Regions from separate parts of the Oleiphilus sp. HI0128 genome, predicted to be linked through region 4. Evidence: predicted binding sites of a transcription regulator. Region 4 holds the regulator's gene; each other region holds the start of a gene.
The links. The regulator FliA, encoded in region 4, starts transcription of late flagellar genes. The targets are predictions, from matches to a motif close to CTAAAGTTNNNNNNNNNNCNGCCGATA.
Positions count from the first base shown of each region.

Region 1: A3763_RS21515 (DUF5610 domain-containing protein) is a predicted target of FliA. The motif match lies at 1,332-1,358, and genes of this name have one in related genera.
Region 2: fliD (flagellar filament capping protein FliD) is a predicted target of FliA. The motif match lies at 1,458-1,484, and genes of this name have one in related genera.
Region 3: A3763_RS29970 (flagellin) is a predicted target of FliA. The motif match lies at 1,981-2,007, and genes of this name have one in related genera.

Region 1 covers NZ_LWGG01001284.1:974-4,172, forward strand. The annotation lists gene A3763_RS21515 (DUF5610 domain-containing protein) at 1-1,294, opposite strand, end outside; gene A3763_RS21520 (RDD family protein) at 1,436-1,918, shown strand; gene A3763_RS21525 (DUF6160 family protein) at 2,003-3,199, opposite strand.
Region 2 covers NZ_LWGG01000953.1:993-4,191, reverse strand. The annotation lists gene A3763_RS29970 (flagellin) at 1-921, shown strand, start outside; gene A3763_RS15605 (flagellar protein FlaG) at 1,007-1,384, shown strand; gene fliD (flagellar filament capping protein FliD) at 1,617-3,199, shown strand, end outside.
Region 3 covers NZ_LWGG01000953.1:4,246-7,444, reverse strand. The annotation lists gene A3763_RS15615 (flagellin) at 1-1,631, opposite strand, end outside; gene A3763_RS29970 (flagellin) at 2,102-3,199, shown strand, end outside.
Region 4 covers NZ_LWGG01000024.1:3,389-6,587, forward strand. The annotation lists gene A3763_RS00365 (MinD/ParA family protein) at 39-860, shown strand; gene A3763_RS00370 (RNA polymerase sigma factor FliA) at 890-1,600, shown strand; gene cheY (chemotaxis response regulator CheY) at 1,846-2,232, shown strand; gene A3763_RS00380 (protein phosphatase CheZ) at 2,246-3,028, shown strand; gene A3763_RS00385 (chemotaxis protein CheA) at 3,042-3,199, shown strand, end outside.

The DNA of each region.
Region 1 (3,199 bases), on a different contig from region 4:
TATCTACTGGAATCATAGACTTATCAGCGTCAGCGCTATTTTCACTTAATTCACTCATCATACCTTTCACTCTTTCAAGCGTTTCACGAATCAAGCTGACCATTGAGTCGCGCGGAGATTCAAACACTCCCATTGAATCATTCATCTGATTAAAGTGATTAACCATATCTACAATAGGTTGATACCGCTTTAGGTTTGATAAGTCATTCGTTCGACCTTCTTGTGAACTAGAAGGTGCACCATAAGTTCTTAACTCTTCCGCTACAGTCTTGGACAAGTCTAAGGAAAAGGATGCAATTTCGCTGGAATCAAACCCTACACTCATCGCTGATTCAAATGCATCCTGAAAGCGGTCTTGAAAAAATAATTCCGTTACATTACCTAGCTGCGACAATAGCTCGTTAATTGCCGTAAGCTCCGATTCATCCAGCTCCCCTTCGACACTATATTCAAACGACTTATCGCCGGACACAGCCACGCCTAGAGAGTTTCCCGAAGACTGGTAAATAGAGGCAAATGTATCACTCAAACGAATCGAGACTTTATCGCCATCCCTGGTCGTTAAGGAAAACTCGGTACTATCATGACTTGCATATTTGTACTTGGAAACAGCCTCGAAAGACTCTGGCTTAAGCTGTTGTTCATTGACTTTCTCTGGCGTAAAAAACTCGTAAACATTTAAAGCTTGCTGGGAGGTTTTAGCCTCAGTATCTACAGGAGTGTTAGTCGAAGCCGCAACTTCATTTCTAGCGCTCTGCTTGCTCCCTTCAGCTAAGCCATCTGCAGCACTCAGATGTTTTCCTTCAATATCATCTACCCCCTCATCAACCAAATGTCGAGACTGAGCTATTTCCTCCTCAAGCTTTTCATCCATCAAACCCAATGCGCTGATATCTTCTTTAGCGGATGAAAAGCCCGCCTCAATCCCTTTTCGAGCCTGACTTAATAAGTCACCAATTCTCGACTCATCCGCCCCGTTTCTGAGCTCGCTTTCAATTCGGCGTTCGACAAAACCGAGCACAGTATGAGCCACATCTGATGGAGAAGGCACTTTAAACTCAAACTGAGGTTTTTCGATAGTAATATTGAAACTAAAGTTTGTCTCTATCGAGCGGGAGAAAATTCTCCTTCCACTATCGGTACCGGCTTCTAAAAGCTGAGTTTCAACGCTTGTTTGCATACTTGCACTTAGCTTTGCAGAGCCAGTGCTTTCAGCTATCTTACTGGCATCTAGCGAGCGGTGCCGCGACAGCCCACCATCGTTTAGCTTGTCAATGTTATCTAATGCGTTCATACAAAACCCTCTAAAATCCGGTTGACCTCATAGCTATTATCGTCCGCAAAAAGATTTTCTTTAGGCATTCTTTTATAGAAAAGACATCTAAAGCAAGAATCTGTTATATTCCACGCAATTCACCAACTTAATGCGATTACTATGAATAAATTCCCCGAACCAAGCGACCAATACATGCCCGCCACACTCCTTCGGCGACTTCTTGCGTTTTTTTATGACAGTATCTTATGCATAGCTCTCACCATGACCATCACCATGATCTATATGGCGATTAGCCATAGCCTTATTGGTGCCGAAGAGTACAAGCAAATTAATGAGTCAGGCCAATCGCTTAAGGACCCACTACTATCCTCAACGCTTTTTATTTCCCTATTTCTGTTTTTTGGTTATTTCTGGACTAAAACCGGACAAACCCTTGGAATGCAGGTTTGGCATTTACGCATACAAAATGAGGACAACACATCAATCAGCTGGAACCAAGCCCTTGTCAGGTTCTTTGTCGCCGGAGTTTCCATTGCCGCATTCGGTCTTGGCTACCTTTGGGTATTCATCGATAAGAAAAATCGAACCTGGCAATGCATCGCATCTGAAAGCAAAGTTATACGAATTCCAAAGCGCAGCTAGACTCTAAATAAGTCAAACCAGCTTTCTCAGGTCAAAAAAAAGCTCTCGACATAATCGAGAGCTTTTTAGACAACAAACAAAAAATTAATCGTGAGCAGAGATAATCCAGTTTGTAGTCGACTCCATATCAGTAATAAACAACTGACCGATTGACTCACCAGTATCGCCGAATGAGATAGAGTGGATATCAATATCACCCTTGAAGCGCGTATTGATTGCAATACCATCCACAAAAGGATTACTACCAGCAAGCAGACCATCTATATTTAAAACAGCATCTTTAACTGCATAGATTTCACGAATAGAGTGCGCAAAACTAAATGATGAAGTGCCATCCAAACCTGTCAAATCGCCACGCTCATTGTGAATTTCCATGTCAGAAATCTGAACACCGGCAATATCAATATATACATCCAGATCTGTAATCTTAAAGTAACGACCCCAGTATATTTTGGAGTCAGCCTTACCCGTATTACCACCTAGAGGTCCAGATCCATCAAAGCCGTTACCATTGTTCTCAAGATGTAAGTCATCAGGACCTAAGTAACCCTGGATACCTAATTGACTAATCAAGGTAGTTGTACCAGCAGCACCTTGGTCGGGACCCTGACCATCAGTATCTAGACCAGCAGAACCTAGCTCATAACTTGAACTTGCCAAGCCAATTGCATCGATTTCAAGACGAAAGTCGACAGCATGCTCTAGGACTAGCTCTGCAGTATGAAAATCGTCTAATCCAAATCTACCGTCAGCTCTATACTGATCGATACCGCCTTCTGAAGCCCAGCCATCAGTAAAGTCAAAATGGATTACCAAATCACCATCACCATATGTGCGCTTATCGTCAATTACAGCGTTATCACGAGTTGAGTCAATACCGTTTGCAACACTAACAAACGTCGTATCAGTATTCCCATCATTTACATACATCTGAGCAATATCACGCATATTGGAAAAACCATATGCAAGCTCATTATCACCGTCGGTACCATCACCGGCGATGTCAATCTCAAGCCGTAAGTTGTCAAGCATCGTACCTGCAGAGCCCGTACCATTACCCAACGAGTTACCACCCATACGGATACCTTGAATCAACAAATAGCCTGCATCGTGATATGCGAACTCTCCGATCTCCCACTGACTTTCTACATCAAGAGTAAGACCTGCCTGACCCGTGACGTCTTGTAGACTATCTTCATCAAGCATTTGGACTTCGGCCATCACATTTGATGACAAAGCAGAAACTGCCGTCACCAAAGCCAACCTCTTCAAGCCTTTCAT
Region 2 (3,199 bases), on a different contig from region 4:
TATAGTGGCAACAAGGCTGCACTAGTTGGTGATAATGGTAATGATGGTACTAGAGCTGCGCTACAGGCTGGTGACTTAACGCTTAATAATGTATCAGTTGGTGCGACAAAAGCAGGTGATGATACTGCATCTTCTACGCTATCAAGTTCAAGCGGTATTGCGCTAGCTGCTGCGATTAATAGGGTTTCAGACCAATCTGGTGTATCGGCTACGGTTAATGAAAACAGAGTTTACTCTGGTGATGTAACTGTGACTGGAACCGACTTTGATATCTCTATAAACGGGACGCAAATCACGGGTGCAATGGGGGCTGATCTTGCCACTAACCTAACAACAACTATTGATGCTATTAACGCTAAGTCTGGTTTGACGGGTGTAACAGCAGAAGCATTGGATAATAATCAATACACTTTGGTTGCTGAAGATGGTCGTAATATTGAATTGACTGTGGCTACGGCTGGTGACTCGGGTTTTACGACTGATGAAAACTATGTTGCTGGCGTTACGCTTGAGGCGGCTGGTGAGTTCTCAGTGGGTACGCTAACGGGCAATAATGAGCGGGCTGGTTTTAATGCAGTTGGTAGCTTTGGTGGATCAGAGTCGGGTACACTACTGAAAGATGTCGATATTAGTACCCTAGAGGGTGCTGAAGAAGCAATTACTGCGATCGATAACGCTATTAACCAGGTAGCAAGTGAGCAAGCGAAACTGGGTGCGATTCAAAACCGTTTTGAGTCTACTATTTCAAACAACTCTGTCAGTAGTGAAAACTTGTCAGCTGCAAACTCTCGAATTCGTGATGCGGACTTCGCGGCAGAAACTGCGGCATTGTCTAAGTCTCAGGTTCTACAGCAGGCAGGTATTTCAGTATTGTCACAAGCAAATGCTAGACCTCAGCAAGTTCTATCTCTTCTTCAGTAAGGGTTTAGTGCTTAGTTGATATGATGCCGGCTTTGATGAAAATCAAAGTCGGCTTGTTTGGTTATAAGTTAAATGAGGTGCTTATATGAGCGACGTAAAATTACAAGGTGTGGAGCAGTCTTTACGGCTAGCGGCAGCATCGTCGTCTCAGAAAACACGTGAGGCTGGCGATTCGCCTAAGAAAGACGCAGTCGATAAGTCAGTTGAGGAAGTTTCTGAGCTTGATCAATCTTCAGCAACTGAGAGTGTGGGTCAGGCAGTGACTCAGCTTAATGACTACGTTCAATCTGTAGAGCGAAATCTTCAGTTTAATCTTGATGATACATCCGGTAAGACGATTATTACGGTCGTTGATAAGGATACATCTGAGGTGATTAGACAAATTCCTGACGATGTCGCACTGAAGTTGGCTCAAGACTTGCAGCAGAATGAGCCATTGAGTCTTTTTAAGGCTAAAGTGTAATATTTTTTGTAAACTGTGAAGGGTGGTGCTCGTGCAAGTGGCAAGCTTTTCACAGTTCGTTACAATTTAGGGGGTAAACTTTTGCCCCTTCTTGCCGATATATTCTACAAGAGCGCTATATAGAGTTATTGTAGTGTTGACTCAATAGACAAAGTTTTCGCTGGGTTAGAGTGAGTCAAAGTCATTGTGGCTTTAACGCTTATTTAATCCTGTGGTATTCGAGGCGATAAGTATGGCAAGTGTATCTTCGGTTGGAATTGGTTCGGGTGTTCTCACCAGTGAGCTAATTGATAATCTCGCTAATGCAGAGCGCGCTCCGGTTGAGGCTCGCCTAGATAGTCAAGAAGCTGAAATTAATGCTGAGTTATCTATCTTTGGGCAGATTAAATCAGCAGTTACTGATCTTCGTCTACCTGCTCGTACATTATCAAATCCCCAGTTATTTGAATCGAAAACTGTTTCTTCTGGAAGCTCAGCATTTTCCGCTACGGTTAATACAAGTGAAGCGAGTGCGGGTGTTCATACTTTAGAAGTCTCCGCTTTAGCTGTATCTCAAACATTAACAACGACAGAATTTAGTGATTCAGATACCACTGCTTTAGGTGAGGGTGCGCTTTCTATCGTGGTGGATGGCAAAACTACCAACGTAACGATTGATAACTCAAACAATACGCTCGATGGTATTGCTGCAGCAATTAATGCTGAAGAGGATGTGGGGTTGACTGCATCAGTCTTATATACCGGTACGGGCTATAAGCTAGTCTTTAACGCCGACGAAACGGGTCTTGATAAAACTATCGATATAAGCGTTACTGACACGGGTGATGCAAGTAATACCGATGCAAATGGCTTGTCACGTCTTGCTTATACCGCAGGTGCCACCAATCTGATTCAAAGCCAGCCTGCTGCAGATGCAGCATTTAAACTTAATGGTGTGTCAATTACTCGCTCTAGCAACGAGATTGATGACGCTATCCCGGGTTTAAAGTTGTCATTAAATGGTACAAATGATGGTGCACCAGCGAGTCTGGTCATAGCAGATGATCACTCTGCAGTGATAGAGAAAGTGTCTGAGTTTGTTGAAAAGTTTAATGCCTTGCAGACTCTGATTAACGAAAATACCGAGTTTGACCCGAGTAGCGGTGTTGAAGCTGGCATATTATTGGGTGACTCAACGACTCGAAGTTTAATGAATCAGGTGCGCAGCGTGTTAGGTACTACCGTTGCTGGCCTGGAAAATGCCAATGTTAGAAGTTTGGCAGATATCGGAATTTCTACTAATTACCAGACTGGCTTGTTAGAGCTGAATGAAAGTGACTTGGCTGATAAGTTGGCTTCAGACCCTAGTGATGTTTCGGCTTTATTTAGTGAGCAGGGTCGAACAAGTGATGCTCAAGTAAGTTTTGAAACGGCAGGTATTAATACTAAGCCTGGCACATATGACATTGAGGTGACAACGGCTGCAACGCGTGGTGAGTTAGTTGGCGGGGTTAGTCTAGGTGCGAGTACAACGATCGATGCAAACAATGATGAGCTTACTATCAAGATAGATGGCGTTGAAAGTGGTGGTATTACACTCGATGCAGCGAGCTATACGCAGACGCAGCTGGCTGCAGAATTACAGTCAAAGATTAATGCTGACTCGGCGCTGAATGCTGCAGGTAAGTCTGTGACTGTAAGTTTAGATGCTTCAAACCAGTTAGTGATTAACTCTAATGTCTATGGATCGAGTTCAAAGGTTGAAGTTTCAGCTGTTGATACAAATACTTTAGCTCAACTGGGTTTGAGTGTGGCTGCTGGTACCGATGGGGTTGA
Region 3 (3,199 bases), on a different contig from region 4:
CCGATGTTGGCAGGAGTGATACCTGTGAAAGCTCCAACGTCAATGTTTCTTCCATCATCGGCAATCAAGCGGAACTCTGAACCTAAAGCTTCCGCTCGAATACCTGTTTGGCCGGCCTTGTTGTTTATGGCTGAAATAATGGTGTTTTGTTTGTCTGCAACGGTATTTGTATCACTTGTCGAGATCTCAATGGTAACACCGTTTAACAGGAAGCTTCCAGACTCGCCAATACCGACACCAGGAGCTGCGATTGCTGTGGAATTAACCAACGTAGAGTTTACGGTTGCAGTAACACCTGACTGATCAGATACTAGGTTGATCGCATGCGCTTTTGCGATGGCGCTGGTTTCTGGGTTCGTAGAAGAAGGTGATGCTGTGTCAAAAGCGGCTAGTGTTGGTCCTACAGGGACGCTATTTATAACAAGATCTCCAGTAACAAATGTGGTGTTTGTAACGGCTTGACCAATGGCGCCACTGTTAGTGCCGCTGAATTTGCCAACAGCTAAGCCAGCATTTTCAATATCACCAGTTGTTGTGTCGATTTCAATTGGACCTCCATCGGAAGATACTAAGGAAAATGAGCCAGAGTAAGTTGCCGCACCAGCTAGGCCAACATCATTTAAATCTGTGATGGTTCCGGCTGTTGTTCCTATAGCTAATTCGATGTTCCTGCCATCTTCTGCTGATAACGATATACCAGTGTCTGCGCGACCATTAAAGGCAGCAACTACACCTGTTTGCCCGGATTTTTCGTTAATTGCGTTTGCGATGTTTTGAAGGTTTGCTTCGTCGCTGAGTAAGTCGCTGGCAGCAACATCAATGTCGACACCATTAATGGCAACTTGCCCAGATGATGCAGTGTTGTCGAACGTTCCTTCACCACCGCTTACGCGAGTGCTGCCAACTTTTGCCTCAATGCCTGTAATATCCGCTACCTTATTGATTGCGGCTGCTTTGGCGATTGCGCTCTTGTCTCGGTCTGAGCTAGAGAAGGCATCGTCTACACCGCTAGAAGCACCAACTGCAATACCATTAATAACTAAGTCACCTGCGGCCAATGCTGCAATTGCTTGTGTTGTGCCACCTTGTTGGTCTGAGCTGACGCCGTCAGTTTGTGCTGCGCCAAGCTTGTCAACTGTAGCGCCCTCAATGCTCACGGTAACAGATTCACCTTCATTTGAGCCGATTTGGAATGTGACACCGGAGAAAGACCCATCGAGCAAGTTGGTGCCATTAAAGTTTGTTTGCAGAGACACGCGTTCTATTTCAGCTTTTAATTGTTGAACTTCTTGGTCCAGTGCTTGTCTATCGATTGCACTGTTTGTTCCGTTTGCTGACTGAAGTGCTAGGTCCCTGATACGAAGCAGGTTATTGGTAATTGATCCTAATGCACCTTCAGCTGTTTGAGAAAGTGATACGCCATCGCCCGCGTTTCTTATGGCAACGTTGAGTCCTCTAACTTGTGAGTCAAAGCGTGTTGATATTGCCAAGCCTGCCGCATCATCCTTGGCACTGTTGATACGCAAACCAGATGAAAGACGCTGCAAGGCGGTCTGGTTAGCGGATTGAGAATTGTCCAGGTTGCGTTGTGCATTAATTGACGCGATATTGGTATTGATGATTTGAGGCATTGTATGCTCCTACTTATCTTCTATACCGGTGGACAGCATTCCTAAAGTTTTGGGATGAGTTACTACCGGCTACTAAATTAAAGTTTTTATAAAAGTTGTGATGCGTTAATTGAGCACCACTTTCCTTGCTGTTTGTAAAGCATGCACTGTGCCAGCTTTTGTTTGGGTGTTTTAAGTGTTTGTTAATATAGAAGTTTTTGTGTTTGTGTTAATGTGAGTAGTGTCTTTAAACGATATGTTTGCCGTTTTTTTGGCTAGTGCTTGCCGCAATCTATATAGCTAGTGAAGTAGGAGTGTTTGAGCAAGAAGGGGTTTGTTACACTTGCTTACATTGTTTTTGTAAAAAAAACTAAAGTAATTTTGTGGGGGGCCGTTAAATGATGTAACAAGCGATCGAGAGCGTGCTTTACAAAGCATGGTGTGTTTTAAAGTCTCGTTCGTTTACTTGCAAAATTGATCGGAGAAACGACATGCCTCAAATAATTAATACCAATATCGCGTCTTTAAATGCTCAGCGTAACCTTGAAAGTTCACAAAACGCTCAAAGCCAGGCTTTGCAACGTTTATCTTCAGGTTTACGTATCAATGGTGCGAAGGATGATGCGGCGGGTTTGGCAATTTCAAACCGAATCGACGCTCAGGTTCGTGGTCTTAACGTAGCTAACCGAAACGCAGGTGATGGTGTTTCTTTGGCACAAACTGCTGAAGGTGCTTTAAACAGTATCACAACTTCTTTACAGCGTGTTCGTGAACTAGCGCTACAATCAGCGAATGGTTCAAACACTGATTTGGAGCGTTCTTCTCTACAAGAAGAGGTTGAGCAGCTAAAAGCTGAAATTCAGTCAATTTCTGAAAAGACAAACTTTAACGGTCAAAGCCTTCTAGATGGCTCTTTCCAGGATACTGGTTTTCAGACCGGAGCAAACGTTGGTGACCGAATTGATGTAAGTATTAATGAAACTACTGTTGATACACTTGGCGCAGCTGCGACTGCTGGTGTGACGTCTAACAATAGTAAAACTGCATTAACTGCAGAGCAGACTATCGCCGCTGGTGACTTGACTATTAACGGTGCTGCTATTTCGGCTCCTGTTGGTAGTAATGACGACACGTCATTTGCTTTGCAGGGTTCAAGTGCAATTTCAAAGGCTGCTGCGATCAACGCAGAAACTGACCTGACGGGTGTGACCGCAACTGCAAACCCCAATACAGTCGAAGGTACAACTATAGCTGCGGGTGTTATCGGTACAGGTGTTGATGCTGAAACAGTCGCAATTAACGGTGTTGATATAGAGCTTCAGCTTGCAGAAGTTGAAGCAGAGACTGCGCTAACAGCAGTTGCAGATACAATTAATACAAAGAGTGACTTAACGGGTGTGACGGCATCGGTTGTCGAGACAAGCACAGGTTTTCGTGTTGATTTGACTTCTGAAGATGGTCGTAATATCACTGTTGATACAACAACTGGTGGTGCGGAAGACTTCGGTTTAGTTGATGATGGTACTGATGGTACCGCTGTCACATTTATTGGTGATGTAACGCTAACTAGTGATGACGGTTCTGATATT
Region 4 (3,199 bases):
AAAAATAATTAGATGTATAAAAGGGGATTTTCACCAGTATGGCGAATTCTAATCCGGTTCAGGTAATCGCGGTAACTGGCGGTAAAGGTGGTGTGGGCAAAAGTAATGTGTCTATTAACCTTTCGATTATGCTCGCTGAGATGGGGCGTCGTGTCGTACTTTTAGATGCCGATTTAGGTTTGGCTAATGTTGATGTTTTGTTAGGTATCACCTCTAAAAGCAATATAGCGGATGTGATAAGTGGCGAATGTTCTCTGCGTGACGTTTTGGTTGATGGGCCCAAAGGAATAAAAGTAGTACCAGCTTCATCTGGTACGCAAAAAATGGTTTCTTTGAATCCAATGGAACATGCCGGTTTAATTAATGCCTTTAGTGAAATTTCTGAAGATCTCGATGTCCTGATTATTGATACCGCAGCAGGTATATCCGATGGTGTTGTTTCGTTTCTTAGGGCTGCGCAAGAAGTTATTGTTGTCGTATGTGATGAGCCTACATCGATTACCGATTCATATGCGCTAATTAAATTGTTAAATCGCGATTACGATATGTACCGTTTTCGTGTACTGGCGAATATGGTTAAAACGCAGGAAGAGGGGCGCCACCTCTATTCCAAGCTTGCTCACGTTACTGAGAGATTTCTCGATGTTGCTCTGCAGTATGTTGGGTCAATCCCTTTCGATGAGTCGGTGAAAAAAGCAGTGCAGCGTCAACGGGCTGTTTCTGATGTGTATCCTCGTGCAAAAGCATCGTTGGCATATAAGACGCTTGCCCAAAAAGCGGATAGCTGGCCACTGCCTTCTTCTCCAAAAGGTCATTTGGAGTTCTTTGTTGAGCGCCTGGTTCAGGCTACCTCAAACTAGAACGTGTTTAGTTCCGGTGTCATAGGCTGATGTATACAGACGCTCAAGTAAAACGTGCCGATGATTTGATTCGGTCTCATGCGCCTTTAGTCAAAAAAATTGCGCATCATTTGATATCTCGTCTACCGTCTAGCGTTCAGGTCGATGATTTAATTCAGGCTGGTATGATCGGGTTATTAGAGGCTTCCAGGAAGTATGAAGCTTCTAAAGGTGCGTCCTTTGAAACTTATGCGGGCATTAGAATTCGTGGTTCGATGATGGATGAGGTGCGCCGGGGAGACTGGGTGCCAAGGTCTGTTCATCGGAATGCAAGAAAGATAAGTGAAGCGATCAAGGCTATTGAAGATAGAGAGGGTCGTGATGCGCAGGATGACGAGGTTGCCTCAGAGTTAGGTATGACGCTTGAGGAATACTTTGCTTGCTTGAAAGACAGCGCTAGTGGCAAGTTATTTAGCTTTGAAGAGCTAAGTGAGTCAGGTGACGTTTCTAGTGAAGAGTATTTGTCCGAGAATGACACGCCCGCGACGGATGTTCAGAATGATGCCTTTCGTCGAGCTTTGGCCAAAGAGATTGATGTTCTCCCTGAGCGTGAAAAAATGGTTTTGTCTTTATATTATGAAGAAGAGTTGAATCTTAAAGAAATTGGTTTGGTGCTCTCTGTTAGTGAGTCTCGAGTAAGTCAAATACATTCTCAAGCAGCGATGCGTTTGAAAGCTAGAATGAGTGATTGGCGTACCTGATTGCAGTTTGTCTTAGCCTGATCGAACTATTTGCTTAGACCTCTTTTCTCAAAGTTTGTCCCCCATGTAAGGGGAAAATAAAGCGAATAAAATTAATAAATTGGCTTGATTTTATATAGTTGTTAAGAAATGTGCCGATAAGTGAAACAAATATCAAAAAAAACTGGCTAGCCTAAGAACACCGACTAGACTTGTTTTTAGGTATTAAAATGTAATTTCGGGTATCGACATGAGTGGAGGTCGACTTGAATAAAGATATGAAAATTCTCGTAGTAGATGATTTTTCTACAATGAGACGAATTATTAAGAACCTATTGCGTGACCTAGGGTTTACTAATACTGATGAAGCTGACGATGGTAGTACTGCCTTACCAATGCTTCAAACAGGTAAGTATGACTTTCTGGTGACTGACTGGAATATGCCTGGGATGACTGGTATTGAGTTGCTTCAGCATGTTCGTTCTGACGATAACCTCAAAAGTCTTCCTGTGCTAATGGTAACGGCTGAGGCTAAACGAGATCAGATAGTTGCTGCCGCGCAAGCAGGTGTGAACGGTTATGTCGTTAAGCCATTTACCGCAGCTGTTTTAAAAGAGAAGATTGAGAAAATCTTCGAACGTATCGATTCCTAAGGCTGAGCGATTCATGACTGACGCAAAGCTAATAAATAGCGAACCTCTAAGCGGTTTTGAGCAGACTTTGAAGGCTCAGGCTAATGAGTTGAAGGAGCGAATTGACAAAGGAGACTTGTCGGGGGCGTTAGGTATTATTTCTGAGTTAAATGAGACTCGGGATAAAACTCTGTACCAAGAAGTCGGTCGCTTAACTCGGTCGCTACACGAGTCAATTCGGAACTTTCACATCGATGCTTCCAGTGAGACGGCTAAAGATGACCTGTCTACTATAGAGGATGCGTCCGACCGACTCGCGTATGTGGTTGATATGACCAATAAGGCTGCAAACAAGACCTTGGATCTTGTCGAAGAAACCATGCCTTATGCTTCAGGAATCAGCCAGGAAGCGAAAAAACTCAAGATGGATTGGTCTCGCTTACAGCGTAAGGAAATGAAACCTGATGAGTTTAGAACGCTGACAGCCACAATGGGAACTTTCCTTGGAAAGTTGTGTGAGGATTCAGATAAAGTAAATGATAATCTCACGCAAATACTGTTAGCGCAGTCTTTCCAAGACTTAACTGGTCAAGTGATTCAACGAGTCACCGGATTGGTTAAAGATGTTGAAGAGAATCTTGTTAATTTGGTCAGAATGGCCGGTAAGGTTGACCAGATTACAGGAACAGTCCACGAAGTAGAAAAACAAGAAACAGGCATTGAGGGTGAAGGTCCACAACTCCATGCAGAGCAACGCGAAGACGTTGTTTCTGGCCAGGATGATGTGGATGATTTGCTGTCCAGTCTAGGATTTTAAAGGGGCGTAGAAGATGGGGTTTGAAGCGGATGATGAGATACTTCAGGACTTTCTTGTAGAGTCTGGAGAGATACTCGAGCTTCTTTCAGAGCAACTGGTTGATCTAGAGCAAAATCCAGACGATAAAGATTTGCTAAACGCAATTTTTAGAGGGTTTCACACTGTAAAGGG